DNA from 3 places in the Streptomyces sp. JLBG701 genome. Region 1 is predicted to be linked to each of the others. Evidence: predicted binding sites of a transcription regulator. Region 1 holds the regulator's gene; each other region holds the start of a gene.
What was found. The regulator HrcA, encoded in region 1, represses chaperone genes, less so after heat shock. The targets are predictions, from matches to a motif close to TTNGCACTCNGNNNNNCNGAGTGCNAA.
Positions count from the first base shown of each region.

Region 2: groL (chaperonin GroEL) is a predicted target of HrcA. The motif match lies at 1,843-1,869, and genes of this name have one in related genera.
Region 3: groES (co-chaperone GroES) is a predicted target of HrcA. The motif match lies at 4,601-4,627, and genes of this name have one in related genera.

Region 1 is NZ_CM178588.1:3,904,914-3,911,926, reverse strand. Features, by position in the region: gene hemW (radical SAM family heme chaperone HemW) at 1-417, shown strand, start outside; gene AC5DRG_RS17960 (DUF3097 domain-containing protein) at 431-1,240, opposite strand; gene AC5DRG_RS17955 (MBL fold metallo-hydrolase) at 1,275-1,994, opposite strand; gene hrcA (heat-inducible transcriptional repressor HrcA) at 2,164-3,180, shown strand; gene dnaJ (molecular chaperone DnaJ) at 3,181-4,317, shown strand; gene AC5DRG_RS17940 (nitronate monooxygenase) at 4,408-5,484, shown strand; gene AC5DRG_RS17935 (16S rRNA (uracil(1498)-N(3))-methyltransferase) at 5,481-6,227, shown strand; gene AC5DRG_RS17930 (VOC family protein) at 6,260-6,652, shown strand; gene AC5DRG_RS17925 (hypothetical protein) at 6,725-7,013, shown strand, end outside.
Region 2 is NZ_CM178588.1:5,250,058-5,257,070, forward strand. Features, by position in the region: gene groL (chaperonin GroEL) at 58-1,680, opposite strand; gene AC5DRG_RS23980 (cold-shock protein) at 2,028-2,234, opposite strand; gene AC5DRG_RS23985 (ubiquitin-like small modifier protein 1) at 2,660-2,938, opposite strand; gene thrC (threonine synthase) at 2,935-4,233, opposite strand; SAM riboswitch class I at 4,252-4,412, opposite strand; gene AC5DRG_RS23995 (glucosyl-3-phosphoglycerate synthase) at 4,570-5,514, shown strand; gene AC5DRG_RS24000 (alpha,alpha-trehalose-phosphate synthase (UDP-forming)) at 5,625-7,013, shown strand, end outside; gene otsB (trehalose-phosphatase) at 7,004-7,013, opposite strand, start outside.
Region 3 is NZ_CM178588.1:6,947,754-6,954,766, forward strand. Features, by position in the region: gene AC5DRG_RS32345 (cell wall-binding repeat-containing protein) at 1-1,441, shown strand, start outside; gene AC5DRG_RS32350 (THUMP-like domain-containing protein) at 1,419-2,621, opposite strand; gene AC5DRG_RS32355 (polysaccharide deacetylase family protein) at 2,712-3,677, shown strand; gene AC5DRG_RS32360 (polysaccharide deacetylase family protein) at 3,674-4,471, shown strand; gene groES (co-chaperone GroES) at 4,772-5,080, shown strand; gene groL (chaperonin GroEL) at 5,195-6,823, shown strand; gene AC5DRG_RS32375 (ester cyclase) at 6,916-7,013, opposite strand, start outside.

The DNA of each region.
Region 1 (7,013 bases):
GAGGTCTCGAACTGGGCCACCTCGACCGCCGCCCGCTGCCTCCACAACGAGCTCTACTGGCGCGGCGCCGACTGGTGGGGCGCGGGCCCCGGCGCCCACAGCCACGTGGGCGGCGTCCGGTGGTGGAACGTAAAACATCCCGGCGCGTACGCGGCGTCGTTGGCGGCGGGGAAGTCCCCGGGCGCCGGCCGCGAGCTCCTCACGGAGGAGGACCGCCGGGTGGAACGGATCCTGCTGGAACTGCGCCTGCGAGAGGGCGCACCCCTGTCGCTGCTACGACAGGAGGGCCTGGCGGCGTCCCGCAGGGCACTGTCGGACGGGCTGCTCGCACAGGGGCCCTACGACGAGGGACACGCGGTGCTGACGCTGCGGGGGCGGCTGCTGGCGGACGCGGTGGTGCGGGACCTGGTCGACTGACCGCTTGGCCGGTTCAGTCGGTCGGGAGCGTCACGAAATCGATCAACTCCTCGACCCGCCCCAGGAGTTCCGGCTCCAGATCCTTGTAAGACCGCACCCGCGACAGAATGTGCTGCCACGCCGCCCCGGTGTTTTCCGGCCATCCCAGTGCCCGGCACACCCCCGTCTTCCAGTCCTGCCCGCGCGGGACGCGGGGCCAGGCCTCGATGCCCACGGACGACGGCTTCACCGCCTCCCAGACGTCGATGTAGGGGTGGCCGACGACCAGCGCGTGTTCGCTCGTCACCGCCTCCGCGATGCGCCATTCCTTCGTGCCCGGCACCAGGTGGTCCACCAGGACGCCGAGGCGGGCGTCCTGGCCGGGGGCGAAGTCCGCGACGATCGACGGGAGGTCGTCGATGCCCTCCAGGTACTCCACGACCACGCCCTCGATGCGCAGGTCGTCGCCCCACACCCGCTCGACCAGCTCGGCGTCGTGCCGGCCCTCCACGTAGATGCGCCCGGCGCGAGCCACACGCGCGCGTGCCCCGGGGACGGCCACCGAACCGGAGGCGGTACGGGTGGGACGTACCGGAGCCGACGACGTGGGCCGTACGAGGGTCACCACGCGGCCCTCCAGCAGGAAACCACGTGGCTCCAGCGGGAACACCCGGTGCTTACCGAAGCGGTCCTCCAGGGTCACCGTGCCCGCCTCGCAGCGGATCACCGCGCCGCAGAAGCCGGTGCCGGGCTCCTCGACCACCAGGCCGGGATCGGCCGGGACCTCGGGTACGGGCTTGGGCTTCTTCCACGGCGGGGTCAGGTCCGGAGAGTACTGGCGCATTCGGATGACGATAGGAGAAGCAGTCGGGCCGCGACTACGACACGCCGAAACGGGCCGCCAGGGCGTCCCGCTGGGAGCGTACGAACGCCGAGTCGACCACCGCTCCGTGACCGGGCACGTACAGCGCGTCCTCGCCGCCCAGGTCGAGGAGGCGGTCGAGGGCGGCGGGCCAGTGCGACGGTACGGCGTCGGGGCCCGCCTGGGGCTCGCCGGACTCCTCGACCAGGTCGCCGCAGAAGACGACCTCCGGGTCGCCGGGGACGAGGACCACCAGGTCGTGGCCGGTGTGCCCGGGGCCCACGTTGGCCAGGAGGACCTGCCGGCCGCCGATGTCGAGGGTCCACTCGCCGGAGACCTGGTGGCGCGGGGCGACGAGCGCACCGGCCGCCTCGGCCGCCGCATCCGCGTCCAGACCGTTGCGTACCGCGTCCGCGCGCAGCTCCTCGTGCTCGTAGGCGAAGACGGCGTCCATGCCCACCGGGCCGTAGAGCTCCACGCCCGCGAACGCGGCCGCCCCGAAGACATGGTCGAAGTGGGGGTGGGTCAGCGCGAGATGGGTCACACGGTGGCCGGCGAGCACCCGCGCCTCGGTACCCAATCGCGCGCCCTCCGGCAGGCTCGACCCGGCGTCGACCAAGAGGGCGCTGTCCGATCCGACGACGAGTCCGGCCGTACAGTCCCAGCCAGGCAGCCGGCATCGCCCGACCCCGGCCGCCAGCCGCTCCCACCCCAGCTCTTCCCAAGTCACCGTCATACGGCGACGCTAGCGGGGAGGACCCACGTGGCGTGACTTCGCAGGCCCGGCCTTGCCCGGGGCGTGCCTCACGGCCGTACACTGAACCGGGAAGGCTGGCACTCACAAGCGCAGAGTGCCAGGAACAGGTACCAAGTGGACGAGCAGCCGACAGCGGGAGGTGCGCGCGATGCTCAGTGAACGCAGGCTCGAAGTGCTGCGCGCCATCGTCCAGGACTACGTCGGCACCGAGGAGCCGGTCGGTTCCAAGGCGCTCACCGAGCGGCACAACCTCGGGGTCTCCCCGGCGACCGTCCGCAACGACATGGCGGTCCTGGAGGACGAGGGGTTCATCGCCCAGCCGCACACCAGCGCCGGGCGCATCCCCACGGACAAGGGCTACCGGCTCTTCGTCGACAAGCTGGCCGGCGTCAAGCCGATGACCCCGCCCGAGCGGCGCGCGATCCAGAACTTCCTCGACGGGGCCGTCGACCTCGACGACGTCGTCGCGCGGACCGTGCGGCTGCTCGCGCAGCTCACCCGGCAGGTCGCCGTCGTGCAGTACCCGTCGCTGACCCGCTCCACGGTGCGGCATGTGGAGCTGCTGTCGCTGGCTCCCGCGCGCGTGATGCTCGTACTGATCACGGACACCGGGCGGGTCGAGCAGCGCATGATCGACTGCCCGGCGCCCTTCGGGGAGTCCTCTCTGGCGGATCTACGCGCGCGGCTCAACAGCCGGATCGCGGGCCGTCGGTTCTCGGACGTTCCCCAGCTGGTGCAGGACATGCCGGAGGCCTTCGACAGCGAGGACCGCGGCACTGTCTCCACGGTGCTCTCCACCCTCCTCGAAACACTCGTCGAGGAGACCGAGGAGCGGCTGATGATCGGCGGCACCGCCAATCTGACCCGCTTCGGACATGACTTCCCCCTCACCATCCGCCCCATCCTGGAGGCCCTTGAGGAGCAGGTCGTGCTCCTCAAGTTGCTTGGTGAGGCGGGGGATTCGGGCATGACCGTACGCATCGGTCATGAGAACGCCTATGAGGGACTCAACTCCACTTCCGTGGTGTCGGTCGGCTACGGTTCGGGCGGCGAGGCAGTCGCCAAGCTCGGCGTGGTCGGACCGACCCGCATGGATTACCCGGGAACGATGGGAGCGGTACGCGCAGTGGCACGGTACGTCGGACAGATCCTGGCGGAGTCGTAAGTGGCCACGGACTATTACGCCGTTCTCGGCGTGCGTCGCGACGCGTCGCAGGAAGAGATCAAGAAGGCCTTCCGGCGGCTCGCGCGCGAGCTGCACCCGGACGTCAATCCGGATCCGAAGACCCAGGAGCGGTTCAAGGAGATCAACGCCGCTTACGAGGTGCTGTCGGACCCGCAGAAGAAGCAGGTCTACGACCTCGGCGGCGACCCCCTCTCGCAAGCGGGCGGCGCGGGCGCCGGCGGCTTCGGCGCGGGTGGCTTCGGGAACTTCTCGGACATCATGGACGCGTTCTTCGGTACGGCGTCGCAGCGCGGGCCCCGCTCGCGTACGCGCCGGGGCCAGGACGCCATGATCCGGCTGGAGGTCGAGCTCGACGAGGCGGCCTTCGGCACGACGAAGGACATCCAGGTCGACACGGCCGTCGTCTGCGGCACCTGCAGCGGTGAGGGCGCGGCGCCGGGGACCTCGGCCCAGACCTGTGACATGTGCCGCGGTCGCGGTGAGGTGTCGCAGGTCACGCGGTCCTTCCTCGGCCAGGTCATGACCTCGCGGCCCTGTCCGCAGTGCCAGGGCTTCGGCACGGTGGTTCCGACGCCGTGTCCGGAGTGCGCGGGCGACGGTCGCGTACGGTCGCGTCGCACCCTCACGGTCAAGATCCCGGCCGGTGTCGACAACGGCACGCGGATCCAGCTGGCCGGTGAGGGCGAGGTCGGCCCCGGTGGCGGGCCCGCCGGTGATCTGTACGTCGAGATCCACGAGCTGCCGCACAACATGTTCCAGCGTCGGGGGGACGACCTGCACTGCACGGTCACCCTCCCGATGACCGCGGCGTCGCTCGGTACCAAGGTCCCGCTGGAGACGCTGGACGGCATGGAAGAGGTCGACATCCGCCCGGGCACCCAGTCCGGCCAGTCGATCCCGTTGCACGGCCGGGGCGTCACCCACCTCCGTGGTGGCGGGCGCGGCGACCTGATCGTCCACGTCGAGGTCCAGACCCCGAACAAACTGGACCCGGAACAGGAACGCCTGCTGCGAGAGCTGGCGAAGCTGCGGGGCGAGGAACGGCCCACGGGGCAGTTCCAGCCGGGGCAGCAGGGCCTGTTTTCGCGGTTGAAGGACGCGTTCAACGGTCGCTGACCGGTCGCTGATGAGGGATGCTTGCACCTGGCCTATGCCAGGTGGAAGGCTCGATTCGGACTTGTTCGGAGGACGTGACAACATGCCGTCATGTCCTCCGCACTGACCGATCTCTTTCCCCTTCCGATCGTGCAGGCCCCCATGGCGGGCGGGGTTTCCGTGCCGCAGTTGGCCGCCGCCGTGTCCGAGGCGGGAGGGCTCGGGTTCCTGGCCGCCGGGTACAAGACGGCCGATGGCATGTACCAGGAGATCAAGCAGCTGCGTGGGCTGACCGGGCGTCCTTTCGGCGTGAACCTGTTCATGCCGCAGCCCGAATACGCGGACAAGACCGCCGTCGAGATGTACGCCCACCAGCTGGCCGGGGAAGCCGCCTGGTACGACACCGAGCTCGGGGACCCGGAATGCGGCCGTGACGACGGTTACGAGGTCAAGCTCGCCGTCCTCCTCGACAACCCGGTACCGGTGGTCTCCTTCCACTTCGGCGTCCCCAGCGCGGACGTGCTGGACTCCCTGCGCCGGGCCGGCACCTTCACCCTGGTCACGGCGACCACGGCCGAGGAGGCCCTCGCCGTGCAGCGGGCCGGTGCCGACGCGGTGGTCGTGCAGGGCGTCGAGGCCGGCGGCCACCAGGGCACCCACCGGGACATCCAGGAGAACGACGGCTCCGGCATCGGACTGCTGTCACTGATCGCCCAGGTCCGCGAAACCGTGACGCTGCCCCTCGTCGCCGCCGGCGGCCTCATGCGCGGCAGCCAGATCGCCGCCGCGCTCGCCGCGGGCGCGACCGCGGCCCAGCTCGGTACGGCGTTCCTCGCCACGCCCGAGTCCGCCGCCAACGCCCTGCACAAGCAGTCCCTGACCAACCCCCTGTTCACGCACACGGAGCTGACCCGCGCCTTCTCCGGCCGGCCGGCCCGCGGGCTGGTCAACCGCTTCATGCGCGAGCACGGCCCCTACGCCCCCGCCGCGTACCCCGAGATCCACCACCTCACCTCTCCGCTGCGCAAGGCGGCCGCCAAGGCGGGGGACGCGCAGGGCATGGCGCTGTGGGCCGGGCAGGGGCACCGGATGGCCCGCGGACTCCCGGCCGGGCAGCTCGTGGAGGTACTGGCCGCCGAACTGGACGCCGCCGAGACAGCGTTGTCCGGCAAGGGTGAGATCCGATGACCGCGCCGGTGTTCGTCGTGGACCAACTCCCTGCGGCCGGGGCGGAGTTCGTGCTCGACGGCCCCGAGGGGCGGCACGCCGTCTCCGTGAAGCGGCTGCGGGCCGGCGAGGACGTGGTCCTCACCGACGGGGCCGGACGCTGGGCCGAGGGCGTGGTGAAGGCGGCCGAGGGCAAGGACCGCCTGGTGCTGGAGCTGGCGCAACTCCACGAGGAACCCGAGGAGTCCCCTCGTATCACCGTCGTCCAGGCGCTGCCCAAGGGTGACCGGGGCGAGCTGGCCGTCGAGACCATGACCGAGACCGGCGTCGACGCGATCGTCCCCTGGGCGGCCTCCCGCTGCATCACGCAGTGGAAGGGCGAGCGCGGACTGAAGGCGCTCGCCAAGTGGCGGGCCACCGCACGCGAGGCCGGCAAGCAGTCCCGCCGGGTGCGCTTCCCCGAGATCGCGGACGCGGCTACGTCCAAGCAGGTCGCGGCACTTCTCGCCAAGGCCGACTTCGCCGCCGTACTGCACGAGGACCGCGACTACGGCAGCCAGGCGCTCGCGAGCGCCGAACTCCCCTCCTCCGGCGAGATCGTGCTCGTCGTCGGACCCGAAGGAGGCGTGTCCCCCGAGGAGTTGGCACTCTTCGAAGAGGCGGGCGCACAGGCGTTCCGGCTCGGGCGCAGCGTGCTGCGCACCTCGACCGCCGGAACCGCGGCGGCCGCCCTGCTCCTGGGCCGCACCGGCCGCTGGTCCTGAGACGACTGCCCGAGACAACCGGGAGGCACTCCGTGGAACTCGCCCAAGTACGGCTGCTGGTCACGGACTTCGCCGCCTGCTACCGCTTCTACGCCGAGGTCCTGGGCCTGAAACCCCAGTCGGGGGCGACCGAGGGGCCGTACGAGAAGTTCAGTCCCGCCGTCGGCTCCGCGGGCATCGCCCTGCAGGACCGGGCGATGATGGCCGACGTGCTCGGCGAGCTGGGCGACGAGGCGACCGGCCACCGCTCACTGGTCGTCCTGCGCGTCGACGACCTCGACACCTACTGCGAGCAGCTCGCCTCCCGCGGTGCCAACCTCCTGCACGGCCCCGCCTTCCTGACCGACCGCATGCGCGTCGCCCACCTCAAGGACCCGGAGGGCAACCTGGTGGAGCTCCAGGAGTGGCTGCTGCTGCACGTCTGAGAGTCATCCTCCTGAGTGGTGTGACCGCATGCGGTCTACCGCCGGGTGCGGGACAGTGGCACGCTGCCGTCCATGGGGGCATTGAGGCGCACAGCGCGCCGGCTGGGGCGCCGGCGAGTGGTCGGGGCGGTCGGCACCGTGGCCGTCGCCGTCTTCGGGGTGGCCGCGTGCGATCCGGCCGGGCTCAGCACCGCGACCGTGGCGTACACGACCGACCAGACGGTGACCAAGGAGCTGGAGCGGGAGAAGGTGAACGTGCAGTGGCTCACCTGCTACGCCACCTACGGAGGCGGTAACAAGGCCTACACGCCCGGGGTTTCGTCGCCCTCGGCCACCGAGAACGCCGTCGCCACCGTCGACT
Region 2 (7,013 bases), 1.3 Mb from region 1:
TTTCCAGGAGTGCCGCCCTCGGTCCGTACAGCTATGAACCAGTGATCCTCGGCGGGATCAGAAGTCCATGTCACCGCCCGGCATGCCGCCGCCGGCCGGCGCGGACGCCTTCTCCGGCTTGTCGGCGATGACGGCCTCGGTGGTGAGGAACAGCGCGGCGATGGACGCGGCGTTCTGCAGGGCAGAGCGCGTGACCTTCGCCGGGTCGATGATGCCCTCGGCGATCATGTCCACGTACTCACCGGTGGCGGCGTTGAGGCCGTGACCGATGGGCAGGTTGCGGACCTTCTCGACGACGACGCCACCCTCGAGACCACCGTTGACGGCGATCTGCTTGAGAGGGGCCTCAAGGGCGAGCTTCACGGCGTTGGCGCCGGTCGCCTCGTCACCTTCGAGCTCCAGCTTCTCGAACACCGCGGAGGCCTGGATGAGGGCCACGCCACCACCGGCGACGATGCCCTCCTCGACGGCCGCCTTCGCGTTGCGAACGGCGTCCTCGATGCGGTGCTTGCGCTCCTTGAGCTCGACCTCGGTGGCCGCGCCCGCCTTGATGACGGCCACGCCGCCGGCGAGCTTGGCGAGGCGCTCCTGGAGCTTCTCGCGGTCGTAGTCCGAGTCGGAGTTCTCGATCTCGGCGCGGATCTGGTTGACCCGGCCGGCGACCTGGTCGGCGGAGCCGGCGCCGTCGACGATCGTGGTCTCGTCCTTGGTGATGACGACCTTGCGGGCACGGCCCAGGAGCTCAAGGCCGGTGTTCTCCAGCTTGAGGCCGACCTCCTCGGAGATGACCTCGCCGCCGGTGAGGATGGCGATGTCGTTCAGCATCGCCTTGCGGCGGTCGCCGAAGCCCGGGGCCTTGACGGCGACGGACTTGAAGGTGCCGCGGATCTTGTTGACGACCAGGGTCGACAGGGCCTCGCCCTCGACGTCCTCGGCGATGATCAGCAGCGGCTTGCCCGACTGCATGACCTTCTCCAGGAGCGGGAGCAGGTCCTTGACGTTGCCGATCTTGGAGTTGGCGATGAGGATGTACGGGTCGTCGAGCGACGCCTCCATCCGCTCCATGTCGGTGGCGAAGTACGCCGAGATGTAGCCCTTGTCGAAGCGCATACCCTCGGTGAGCTCCAGCTCCAGACCGAAGGTCTGGGACTCCTCGACGGTGATGACGCCTTCCTTGCCGACCTTGTCCATCGCCTCGGCGATGAGCTCGCCGATCTGGGTGTCGGCGGCGGAGATGGAGGCCGTGGAGGCGATCTGCTCCTTGGTCTCGACATCCTTGGCCTGCTCAAGGAGGGCACCGGAGACGGCCTCGACGGCCTTCTCGATACCGCGCTTGAGGGCCATCGGGTTGGCGCCGGCGGCTACGTTGCGCAGACCCTCCTTGACGAGGGCCTGGGCGAGCACGGTCGCCGTGGTCGTACCGTCGCCCGCGACGTCGTCCGTCTTCTTGGCGACTTCCTTGACCAGCTCAGCGCCGATCTTCTCGAACGGGTCCTCGAGCTCGATCTCCTTGGCGATGGAGACACCATCGTTGGTGATCGTGGGGGCGCCCCACTTCTTCTCGAGGACGACGTTGCGGCCCTTGGGGCCGAGCGTCACCTTCACGGCGTCCGCGAGCTGGTTCATGCCGCGCTCGAGGCCGCGCCGTGCCTCCTCGTCGAACGCGATGATCTTGGCCATGTGAAGTGGTCCTCCCGGACAGGGGGTGGATTTCTCCGGACCGCGCTGGCGCCCGCGACGGACGGCCTGCCGACCGGCTGGTTCCTTGCCCCACCCGGCCTGCGGGCCTCACCGACCCGGTCCTCGTTGTCACTCTCACCTTCAGAGTGCTAACGCCAATGATTAGCACTCGACCCATGCGAGTGCAAGCGGCTCGGGATGATCCCCAGGTGAACGAGGGTGCGCGACGAGTGCGCGTGGGTGCCCGTGGGTGGTCCGGACATGCCGGAGGGCTCGCAACCCATGACTCCCCATGGGAAACGAGCCCTCCGAAAGAAGAACGTCGCTGCAGTAAGTCGGCGCGTGCTTCAGCTGGTCGCCAGCCGGACCATGTCCGCCTGCGGCCCCTTCTGACCCTGCGAGATCTCGAAATCGACCCGCTGGCCTTCCTCCAGGGTGCGGTAGCCGTCCATCTGAATCGCGCTGTAGTGGACGAAAACATCCGCACCACCGTCGACCGCGATGAAGCCGTACCCCTTCTCCGCGTTGAACCACTTGACGGTGCCCTGAGCCATGCCTAACTCCCCTATTACTGGCCCTTGCACAGATCCACACTTCGCGGATCCGGGTCAGACCTCACCCCCCACGGTTGGGGGCGTGCGCCGGAACGCGTCGACCGCCGCTGAATGTATCTGCCCAACTGCCGTCTGCAACAGGTCAGTCGGACGAGAATTCTGGGCGCGCCCGATCGGGAATATATGGAGAATTCGCCGGAATTCAGGGCAAGTCGGGCTCTACAAAAAGAGCAATTAACGCAAAAAGCCTGCACACATTGGCTGCTTCTTATCGCGCCCGCGGCAGGAACTCATATGCGCCCGGCAAGAGAAACAGGGCGCGTTCCCCAACTGTACCGCGCTCAACCATGCAGAATTGCCCCCTCCGTTTCTCTCACGGAGAGGGCAATTCGGTGAACAGTGAGTGACTCGGCCCCCGAAAGAGCTCAGCAGCCGCCGGCGACGGCCGGAATGATCGACACGCCCGCACCGTCCGGCGTGGCCGTCTCCAGGCCCTGCTCGAAGCGAACGTCGTCGTCGTTGACGTAGACGTTGACGAAGCGGCGCAGCTTGCCCTGATCGTCAAGGACGCGGGCGGCGATGCCGGTGTGGTTCTTCTCCAGGTCGGCGATGACCTCACCGAGGGTCGCACCTTCGGCGGCGACTTCGGCCTTACCGCCGGTGTAGGTGCGCAGGATGGTGGGGATGCGGACGTTGACGCTCATGACGCGAGGCCAGCCTCTCGGAAGGAGTCCAGGTTCGGGCGGATGGTCGCGGTGAGGCCGGTGTCCGAGGCCACCGCGTCCAGGGTCTTCAGGCCGTCGCCGGTGTTCAGCACGACCGTGGTGAGGGTCGGGTCCAGGAGACCGTTCTCGATCAGCTTGCGCGTGACACCGACCGTCACGCCACCCGCCGTCTCGGCGAAGATGCCCTCGGTCTGCGCGAGAAGCTTGATCGCGTCGACGACCTGCTCGTCGTTGACGTCCTCCACGGCACCACCCGTGCGGCGCGCGATGTCGAGGACGTAGGGACCGTCCGCCGGGTTGCCGATCGCCAGCGACTTGGCGATCGTGTTCGGCTTCTGCGGCCGTACGACGTCGTGGCCGGCCTTGTAGGCCACGGACACCGGCGAGCAGCCCTCGGCCTGCGCACCGAAGATCTTGTACGGCTTGTCCTCGACGAGCCCGAGCTTGATGAGCTCCTGGAGGCCCTTGTCGACCTTGGTGAGCTGCGAGCCGGAGGCGATCGGGATGACCAGCTGGTCGGGCAGCTGCCAGCCGAGCTGCTCGCAGATCTCGTACGCGAGGGTCTTGGAGCCCTCGGCGTAGTAGGGCCGCAGGTTGACGTTGACGAAGCCCCAGCCCTCGCCGGCCGGGTCGCCGATCAGCTCGGAGCAGAAGCGGTTCACGTCGTCGTAGTTGCCCTCGATGCCGACGAGCTCGCCGCCGTAGACCGCGGCCATGACGACCTTGCCCTGCTCCAGGTCGTGCGGGATGAACACGCAGGAGCGGAAGCCGGCCCGGGCGGCGGCGGCACCGACCGCGCCGGCGAGGTTGCCGGTGGAGGAGCAGGAGAGGGTGGTGAAGTTGAAGGCGCGGGCCGCTTCGATGGCCTGCGCTACGACGCGGTCCTTGAAGGAGTGCGTCGGGTTGCCGGAGTCGTCCTTGACGAAGAGCTTGCCGGCGTCGACGCCCAGCGCGCGGGCGAGGTTGTCGGCCTTGACGAGCTTGGTCCAGCCGGGGTTGATGTTCGGCTTGTCGGCCACGTCGGCCGGTACCGGCAGCAGCGGGGCGTAACGCCAGATGTTCGCGGGTCCCGCTTCGATGCGCTTGCGGAGCTCCTCGGTGTCGTACGAGGAGAAGTCGTAGGCGATCTCCAGCGGGCCGAAACACTCCTCGCACGCGAAGACCGGGCCGAGGGGGACGCGGTGGCCGCATTCGCGGCAGGAGAGCGCCGAGGCGGGACCGAGGTCAACCGCGTCTACGGAGTTCGTGGTGCTTGCAACTGTCTGCGCAGCCATGTGAGGCGAGGCCCTTTCTCCTCATCTTCCTCACGACGCATCTCGCCGTGAGACGGATTTGGCACCTTCCCGAGCCGGGAGCCTCGCGGAGCGATCGACAATGATCGGTCGGTACGAGACCGGCTGGAGGGTTGCCGGGGCTTCATCGGGCCGTATCCCTCTGCCCCTCTGGATGAGCGGTATTCGGTTGTAGACGCCAACGACCCCCGACATGCGATGGTCATCAACGTTGCTCAAGACTGTAACCGAAGGCCAGGACAGTTGAGAGAGTCGTCCGAACCGCGAGATGGATCACACACCGACGTGCTGGTCCGCGACAGTGAGGAGCCGCTTACTGTGCTGGAAGAAGCCGAGCGCTGGCTGAGCAATCGCTCCTGGTCCATGACCGATCGCCCGCTCCACAAGATCCTGGCCGCCAAACGTGCAACGGGCCAGTCGGTCAGTGTCGTACTGCCGGCGCTCAACGAGGAGGAGACGGTAGGCGACATCGTCGCCATCATCCGTCATGACCTCATGCAACAGGTCCCGCTCGTCGACGAGATAGTCGTCGTCGACTCGGGCTCCACCGACCGCACCTCCGAGGTGGCCGCCGCCGCCGGCGCCAGGGTCGTCCACCGCGACGACATCCTGCCGCGCATCCCGGCCGTGCCCGGCAAGGGCGAGGTCCTGTGGCGTTCGCTGCTGGTCACCACCGGTGACATCGTCTGCTTCATCGACGCGGACCTGAAGGAGTTCTCCTCCGACTTCGTCTCCGGAATCGTGGGCCCGCTGCTCACCGACCCCGGCGTCGACCTCGTAAAAGGGATGTACGACCGTCCACTCGGCGGCGCCGCAGGTCAGGGCGGTCGCGTGACCGAACTGATGGCCCGCCCGCTGCTGAACATGCACTGGCCGCAGCTCGCGGGCTTCGTCCAGCCGCTCGGCGGCGAGTACGCGGCCCGCCGCTCCCTGCTCGAACAGCTCCCGTTCCCCGTCGGCTACGGCGTGGAGCTGGGCATGCTGGTCGACGCCCTGCACCTGGTGGGCCTGGACGCCCTCGCCCAGGTCGACGTGGGTGTGCGCAAGCACCGCCACCAGGACGGCCAGGCCCTGGGCCGTATGGCCGCCGCGATCTACCGCACCGCCCAGCTCCGGCTGGCCCGCGGTCACCTCATCCGGCCGGCCATCACCCAGTTCGAACGGGGCCCGGACGGTTTCGAGCCGCGCACCTACTCCGTGGACATGGAGGAGCGGCCGCCGATGGCTGAAATCGCCGAGTACCAGTCACGCAAGGCGGCGTAGGTGTAAGCGTGGAGTAACGAACTCCGCCGGTCGTATACGGACCTGACCAGTGCCGTCGTGGTGACCTTCCGTACGTTTGAGCGTTTCTTCGCTGGGCTAGGTTGAGGTCTATGGCTTCAACGCACGGTGGTCATCAGGTGCTGGTCGCGTCCAACCGCGGCCCGGTCTCCTACGAGGTCCGCGAGGACGGCTCGCTGCACGCCAAGCGCGGTGGCGGCGGGCTGGTCTCCGGGCTGTCGGCGATCGGGCCGGACGCGGGCGCCCTGTGGGTGTGCTCCGCGCTCGGCGACGGCGACCGCGAGGCGGTACGGCGCGGGGTCGGCGAGGCCGGCGTGCGGATGCTGGACATCGACGCCGACGTGCACGCCGACGCCTACAACGGCATCGCCAACTCCGTGCTGTGGTTTGTCCACCACATGCTGTACCAGACGCCGCTTGAGCCGGTCTTCGACGCGGAGTTCCGGCGGCAGTGGACGTCATACGAGAGGTACAACCGGGCGTTCGCCGAGGCGCTGGCGGAAGAGGCGGCCTCCGGTGCCGCGGTGATCGTGCAGGACTACCACCTGACGCTGGTGCCGGGGATGCTCCGCGAGCTGCGGCCCGACCTGCGGATCGGTCACTTCTCGCACACGCCGTGGGCGCCGCCCGAGTACTTCCGGATGCTGCCGGACGACATCGCCGGGCAGGTGCTGCGCGGCATGCTCGGCGCGGACCGGCTCGGCTTCCTCACCCACCGCTGGGCGGACGCGTTCACGGCGTGCGCCGAGCAGTTCGCCGAGGGGCTCGGGGACACCCGGGTGGGCGTGCACGGACTGGGTGCGGACGCCGACTTCCTGCGCAGGCGCTCCCACGAGCCCGACGTCGAGGAACGGATCGCGGCGCTGCGGCTGGAGATCGGCGAGGGCCGTCAGACGGTCGTCCGGGTCGACCGGACGGAGCTGTCGAAGAACATCGTGCGCGGCCTGCTCGCCTACCGGCATCTCCTCGACACCCACCCCGACCTGCGCGAACGGGTCGTGCACGTCGCCTTCGCCTACCCCTCCCGGCAGGATCTCGCCGTGTACCGCGACTACACGGCCGAGGTGCAGCGGGTGGCGGACGAGATCAACTCCGCGTACGGGACGCCGGGTTGGACCCCGGTCGTCCTCCACGTCAAGGACGACTTCGCCCGCTCCCTGGCCGCCTACCGCCTCGCCGACGTCGCCCTCGTCAACCCCATCCGCGACGGCATGAACCTCGTCGCCAAGGAGATCCCGGTCGTCTCCGACGAGGGCTGCGTCCTGGTGCTCTCGCGGGAGGCGGGGGCCTACGAGGAGCTGGGCGAGGACGCGATCGAGGTGAACCCGTACGACGTGGTCGGCACCGCCGAGGCGCTGCACGAGGCGCTGACGATGGGGGCCGGGGAGCGGGCCGAGCGGACGAAGCGGCTGTCCGCGGCGGCGACTGCGCTGCCGCCGGCCCAGTGGTTCCTGGACCAGTTGCACGCCCTTCAGCGGAGC
Region 3 (7,013 bases), 3.0 Mb from region 1:
CTCGCCGGACGGCACCAAGCTGGCGTTCGTCCGCGACGACACCGACGGCAACTCCCAGATCTTCACGGCGAACGCCGACGGCACCGACGTCAAGCAGATCACCACCGGGCCCCGCCAGCACGCCAACCCGTCCTGGTCGCCCACCGGCACCCGGATCGTCCTCGACGCCCACACCTCGCCGAACAGCGACGACGTACACACCATCGAGTACGTCGACCTGGGCACCGGCGAGCTCACCAAGGTCGCGGACACCGAGGGCAGCAACTTCGGCACCAACCCCAGCTGGCAGCCGCTGCGCAAGAACAGCACCGGCCGGGTCTGGGGCAGCAACGCCTACAACACCACCCTCGCGTCCTCCCGTTGGACCTGGAACAAGCTCGGCGAGAGCGTGCCGGGCCTGATGAACGCCAAGTCGGCCGTGCTGCTCAACCAGGACAGCACCGCGTACTCGCTGACCGCGCCCGCACTGGCCGGCAAGAAGCAGGGGCCGGTGCTGACGACGCCGAAGAGCGGGCTGTCCTCGGCGGTCAAGACCGAGCTCAAGCGGACGCTGAAGGCGGGCGCGAGTGTCTATCTCGTCGGCGGCACATCCATCCTCGGCACGAATGTCGCCGCGCAGCTCAGGACGCTCGGCTATGTCCCGAAGCGGCTGTCCGGCGCCGACCGTTACGAGACCTCGGTCAAGGTGGCCAAGTCCGTCACCACTGCCCCGAAGTACGTGTTCCTGGCCAGCGGCACCGACTACAAGGCGGCCCTCCCGGCGGCCGCCGCGGCCGGTGCCGACGGCGCGAGCAGTGCGGGCAGCCTGATCCTCACCAACGGCAAGAAGCTGACGGCGTCGGTGAAGTCGTACCTCAACAGCCTCAACCCCGACAAGACTATGGTCATCCCGGTCGGGGCCGACGCCAAGTACGCGGTGACGCACACGAGTTTCTCGAAGTGGCCGTCGACGTACTACTACTACCCGATCACCGCGAGCACCGACGCGGGCCTGTCCGTGGCCGTCGCCAAGTTCTGGTGGACCGGCCCGAATTCGGTCGGCCTGGCCTACGCCGGCTCTTGGCGTGACGGCCTGTCGGCGGGTGCGGCGATGAATGTCTTCGGGCCCGTCCTGTGGACCTCACGCCCCACTCTGTCGAGCGAGGTCAAGAGCTACCTGCTGCGCCAGTCGGCCGCCACGCAGTCCACGATCGCGTTCGGCCCCACCGCCTCGGTCACCGCGGGAGCCCTCAACACGGCGGGCGGCTCGATCAGCGCGAGCGGCAGCCAGTTCGTGTACCGCCCCTACTACAACGGCACGGTGCCCACGACCACGAGCACCCAGCTGAGCCCCTACAGCGTGCTGCGCACCAACGACGGCCAGCCCGCCACGGTGGCCAGGTCCGGCCCGGTCGGCGCCGACCCGCACCTGGACTCCGTCAAGACGGTCCAGCACCAGTAGGCGGCATCGCGGGGGCGCCGACGAGCATGGTCGGCGCCCCCGCGACCCGCGTCAGGAACACGGTGGCCGAGTTGGGCCCCTGAGGCTTGACCTTCTTCCTCAGCTCCTCCGGCTCGACGGCCGACCCCCGCTTCTTCACGGTCAGGATCCCGACGCCCCGCTCCCGCAGCAGCGCCTTCAACTTCTTGACGTTGAAGGGCAGTTGGTCGGTGATCTCATAGGCGGAGGCATACGCCGTAGGAACCAGCCGGTCCGCCGTCACATACGCGATGGTCTCGTCGACGAGCCCGCCACCGACCTCCTCCGCGACCTCGGCGACCAGATGGGCCCGGATGACGGCGCCGTCGGGTTCGTACAAGTACCGTCCCAGAGGCCGGACTTCGGGATTGGGAAGCCCGCGCGAGAGCAGACTGCGCGGCCCCGGCAGCAGCGTCGCCCGTACCACTCCCGGCCCGGTTCCGAACCACAGCACCGCCTCCTTCACATCCCCGCCGTCCGAGATCCACTCGGCCTCGGCGTCGGCGGGAACGGCCTCGTGCGGAATCCCAGGCGCGACCTTCAGCGCGGCGCGCGGAGCCTTCGCGGCGGCCTGCACGGCCCAGGACAGGGGCGGAGAGTAGGCCTCGGGATCGAAGATCCGCCCCCGCCCGCCCCGCCGGCCCGGGTCGACGAACACGGCGTCGTACGGGGATGTGTCGACGTCGGTGACATCCGCTTCCCGTACCTCCACCAGATCCGAGATCCCCAGCGCGTCGAAGTTGGCGCGAGCGACGGCCACGGTCAGTGGATCCCGGTCGACCGCGAGCACCCGGATCCCGGCCCGGGCGAGCGCGATGGCGTCGCCCCCGATCCCGCAGCACAGGTCGGCGACGGAGGTCACGCCCAGTTCCCGCATCCGCCCCGCCCGATAGGCGGCCACGCTCGCCCGGGTCGACTGCTCGACCCCGTTCGGCGTGAAGAACATCCGCTCCGCGTCCCCGGCCCCGAACTTCACCGCCGCCCGCTGCCGCAGCCGGGCCTGCCCGATCGCCGCCGACACGAGCTCGGCGGGGTGTTCGCGGCGCAGCCGGGTGGCGACGGCGAGCTCGTCGGCGGGGCCGGTGCCACGCACCTCGTCGAGGAGGGCGCGGCCCTCGGGGGTGAGGAGGGCGGAGAACGGGAGGGAGACGTGGTCGTTCACCGCCTCATTGTGGGCCAGTCGGAGGACGGTCCGCCTCCGGCGGCGGTGTCGGCCGGAGTCCGGCGCGGTGTCCTGCGAGGATCCGGCCCCATGGGAGTAGTAGGACAAAATTACAAAAACGGTGCGAATGGACGGGTTTCCAGGGCCCGCACCCGCATCGCCCTAGCAGCCCTCACGACGGCAGCGATCGCCTCGGGCTGTGCACAGGGGCAGGGGCAGGGGCAGGGGCAGGCCGGCCGCGCCACCGACGTACGCCCGGCCCCCGGCCAGCAGCCCCTCCAGGCGCTCCCGGCCCGCGCCCTGGACGCGTACGCCTCGAAACTGCACGCCGCGTACACCGCCAGGCTCGCCGCCACCAAACGCTGGCGCCTGGCGAAGGTCCCCCTGACACCCCCGGCGCCCCCCTCGAAGAAGCCGAGGATCACGACCCGCAAGGGCTTCGAGGTGGACGGCCACGAGGAACAGGGACTCCCGCCCGTCTTCACGACGATCCCCACCAAGCAGAAGATCGTCTTCCTCACGATCGACGACGGCGCCGAGAAGGACCCGGCGTTCCTGCGGATGATGAGCGACCTGAAGATCCCGTACACGGCCTTCCTCAGCGACTACCTGGTGAAGGAGAACTACGGCTACTTCAAGCAGATGCAGGACAGGGGCGTGGGCCTGAACAACCACACCCTCCACCACCCCTACCTGCCTGGCCTGTCCTACGACCGTCAGAAGCGCGAGATCTGCGGCATGCAGGACGTGATCGAGAAGCGCTACGGCAAACGCCCGACCCTCTTCCGCCCGCCCTTCGGCAACTACGACGAGGACACCCTGCGCGCCGCCAAGGCCTGCGGCATCAAGTACGCGCCCATCTGGAACGAAGAGGTCTTCGTCGACCACTGGGACTACCGCGAGTGGGACCGGGACATCCACCCCGGCGACATCGTCCTCAGCCACTTCCGCGGCAAGGACGACTGGAGGGGCACGATGCCGGACATGATCCGCCGCTTCATGAACAAGATCACGGACAAGGGGTACGCGGTGGCCCGACTGGAGGACTACCTGTGAGCCTGCGGGGGCCGGCCGCATCCGTCCTCGCGGCGGCACTCGCGGGGACCGTACTGCTGACCGGCTGCGCCCAGTCCGTCGATCCGATCGAACGGCTGGGCAAGAAGGCGGCCCAGCGGGTACGGACGCACAGCCCGGCGGGGGAGCGGCCGTACCGAGAGTGGGGCCTGAGAGCCCCGCTGCCCCGGCCTCCGCGGCCACCGGCGGACCCCCCGGCCCTGACGGCCGGCCCAGGCCTGCCCCCGGTCGTGGACCGCGTCCCCACCTCCGACAAGGTCGTCTTCCTCACCTACGACGACGGGGCCGAGAAGGACCCACGGTTCGTCGACATGGTCCGTGAACTACGGCTCCCCGTCGGCATGTTCCTCACGGACAGCGTCGTCGGCCCGGGCTACGGCCACTTCGCCCGCCTCCAGTCGGTAGGCGCGAGCGTCCAGAACCACACCCTCGACCACCCCTCCCTGCGCGGCCTGCCCTACGCCGGCCAGCGCGCCGAGATCTGCGGCCAACAGGACAAACTCAAGTCCCGCTTCGGAATCCGCCCCCACCTCCTCCGCCCGCCCTACGGCACCTACGACACGACGACGCGGAGAGCGGCGGCCGAATGCGGAGTCTCGGCGCTCGTCCTGTGGACCTCCACGGACACCGAGTCCAAGTCCTTGCACGCGGGCGACATCATCCTCGTAGGGCCAGACGAGGCGACGGACCTGCCGCTGTGGAAACGGACGGTGCGGGTGCTGCGGAGGGTCCAGGAGGCGGGCCTGACGGTGGGAAAGCTGGAGGACTACCTGTAGGTGATTTCAGCCCGTCCGTCGTTTGAGGACGAGGCCCTTCGGGCCGAAGGGGGGTCTGGGGGGCGCAGCCCCCAGGGGTCGGTCACCTGAACCCACGGCACCCAGAACCCGGCGCCGCGCCGCAGGCAATTGGCACTCCGCTTGACCGAGTGCTAATCGCAGTCATAGTCTCGGCTCTGGCACTCCCCACTGGAGAGTGCCAACAGCGACGGGCAGGTCCGGCACCCGCGACGACGGATCCACCTGGTCGCCACCTCAGACAGTTAACCCCGTGAGATCTCCGAAGGGGGAGGTCGGATCGTGACGACCACCAGCTCCAAGGTTGCCATCAAGCCGCTCGAGGACCGCATTGTGGTCCAGCCGCTCGACGCCGAGCAGACCACGGCCTCTGGCCTGGTCATCCCGGACACCGCCAAGGAGAAGCCCCAGGAGGGCGTCGTCCTGGCCGTGGGCCCGGGCCGCTTCGAGGACGGTAACCGTCTTCCGCTCGACGTCGCCGTCGGCGACATCGTGCTCTACAGCAAGTACGGCGGCACCGAGGTGAAGTACAACGGCGAGGAGTACCTCGTCCTCTCGGCTCGCGACGTGCTCGCGATCATCGAGAAGTAATTCACCAAGTTTCGCAGTGAGCTGCGCCCCTGGCCCCCGCTACCTCCAAGAAGCCGGGCGCTGGGGGCGCGGTTCGTTTTCACCCAAAGTTTCCGAGAGGGCTGAATCGCTCCCATGGCGAAGATCCTGAAGTTCGACGAGGACGCCCGTCGCGCCCTTGAGCGCGGCGTCAACAAGCTTGCCGACACGGTGAAGGTGACGATCGGCCCCAAGGGCCGCAACGTCGTCATCGACAAGAAGTTCGGCGCCCCCACCATCACCAACGACGGTGTCACGATCGCCCGCGAGGTCGAGATCGACGACCCGTACGAGAACCTCGGTGCCCAGCTGGTGAAGGAGGTGGCGACCAAGACCAACGACATCGCGGGTGACGGTACGACCACCGCCACCGTGCTGGCCCAGGCGCTCGTCCGCGAGGGCCTGCGCAACGTCGCCGCGGGTGCCTCGCCGGCCTCCCTGAAGAAGGGCATCGACGCCGCCGTCGCCGCGATCTCCGAGGAGCTCCTCGCGACCGCGCGCCCGATCGACGACAAGGCCGACATCGCGGCCGTCGCCGGTCTGTCCGCCCAGGACACGCAGGTCGGCGAGCTCATCGCCGAGGCGATGGACAAGGTCGGCAAGGACGGTGTCATCACCGTCGAGGAGTCCAACACCTTCGGTCTTGAGCTGGACTTCACCGAGGGCATGGCCTTCGACAAGGGCTACCTGTCGCCGTACTTCGTGACGGACCAGGAGCGCATGGAGGCCGTCCTCGACGAGCCGTACATCCTCATCAACCAGGGCAAGGTCTCCTCCATCCAGGACCTGCTGCCGCTGCTGGAGAAGGTCATCCAGGGCGGTGCCTCCAAGCCGCTGCTGATCATCGCCGAGGACGTCGAGGGCGAGGCCCTGTCGACCCTGGTCGTGAACAAGATCCGCGGCACCTTCAACGCGGTCGCCGTCAAGGCCCCCGGCTTCGGTGACCGTCGCAAGGCGATGCTGCAGGACCTCGCGGTCCTCACCGGCGCCACGGTCGTCTCCGAGGAGGTCGGCCTCAAGCTCGACCAGGTCGGTCTGGACGTGCTCGGCTCCGCCCGCCGCGTCACCATCACCAAGGACGACACGACGGTCGTCGACGGCGCCGGCAACCACGAGGACGTCGTGGGCCGCGTCGGCCAGATCAAGGCCGAGATCGAGAACACGGACTCCGACTGGGACCGCGAGAAGCTCCAGGAGCGCCTCGCGAAGCTGGCCGGCGGCGTGTGCGTGATCAAGGTCGGCGCCGCCACCGAGGTGGAGCTGAAGGAGAAGAAGCACCGTCTGGAGGACGCCATCTCCGCGACCCGCGCCGCGGTCGAGGAGGGCATCGTCTCCGGTGGTGGCTCCGCTCTGGTGCACGCCGCCAAGGTCCTGGAGGGCAACCTCGACAAGACCGGCGACGAGGCCACCGGTGTCGCGGTCGTGCGCCGCGCGGTCGTCGAGCCGCTGCGCTGGATCGCCGAGAACGCCGGCCTCGAGGGCTACGTCATCACGGCCAAGGTCGCCGAGCTCGACAAGGGCCAGGGCTTCAACGCCGCGACCGGTGAGTACGGCGACCTGGTCAAGGCCGGCGTCATCGACCCGGTCAAGGTCACCCGCTCCGCCCTGGAGAACGCCGCGTCCATCGCCTCCCTGCTCCTGACGACCGAGACCCTGGTCGTCGAGAAGCCGGCGGAGGAGGAGGCCGAGGCGGGCCACGGCCACGGTCACGGCCACGCCCACTGAGGCACCGGCACACCGAGCCTGACGGAAGCCCCCGTTCCTTTCGAGGAACGGGGGCTTTCTCCCGTGCGGTCGCGCAGTGGTCGTACCCGGAACTACTGCTCCAGCGCGTCCAGCGCCCCGAGTTGGGCCATCAGCCCCAGCCGGTCGTACTGCCACCAGCCCTCGGCGATCTTCCCGTCGGAGGTGCACC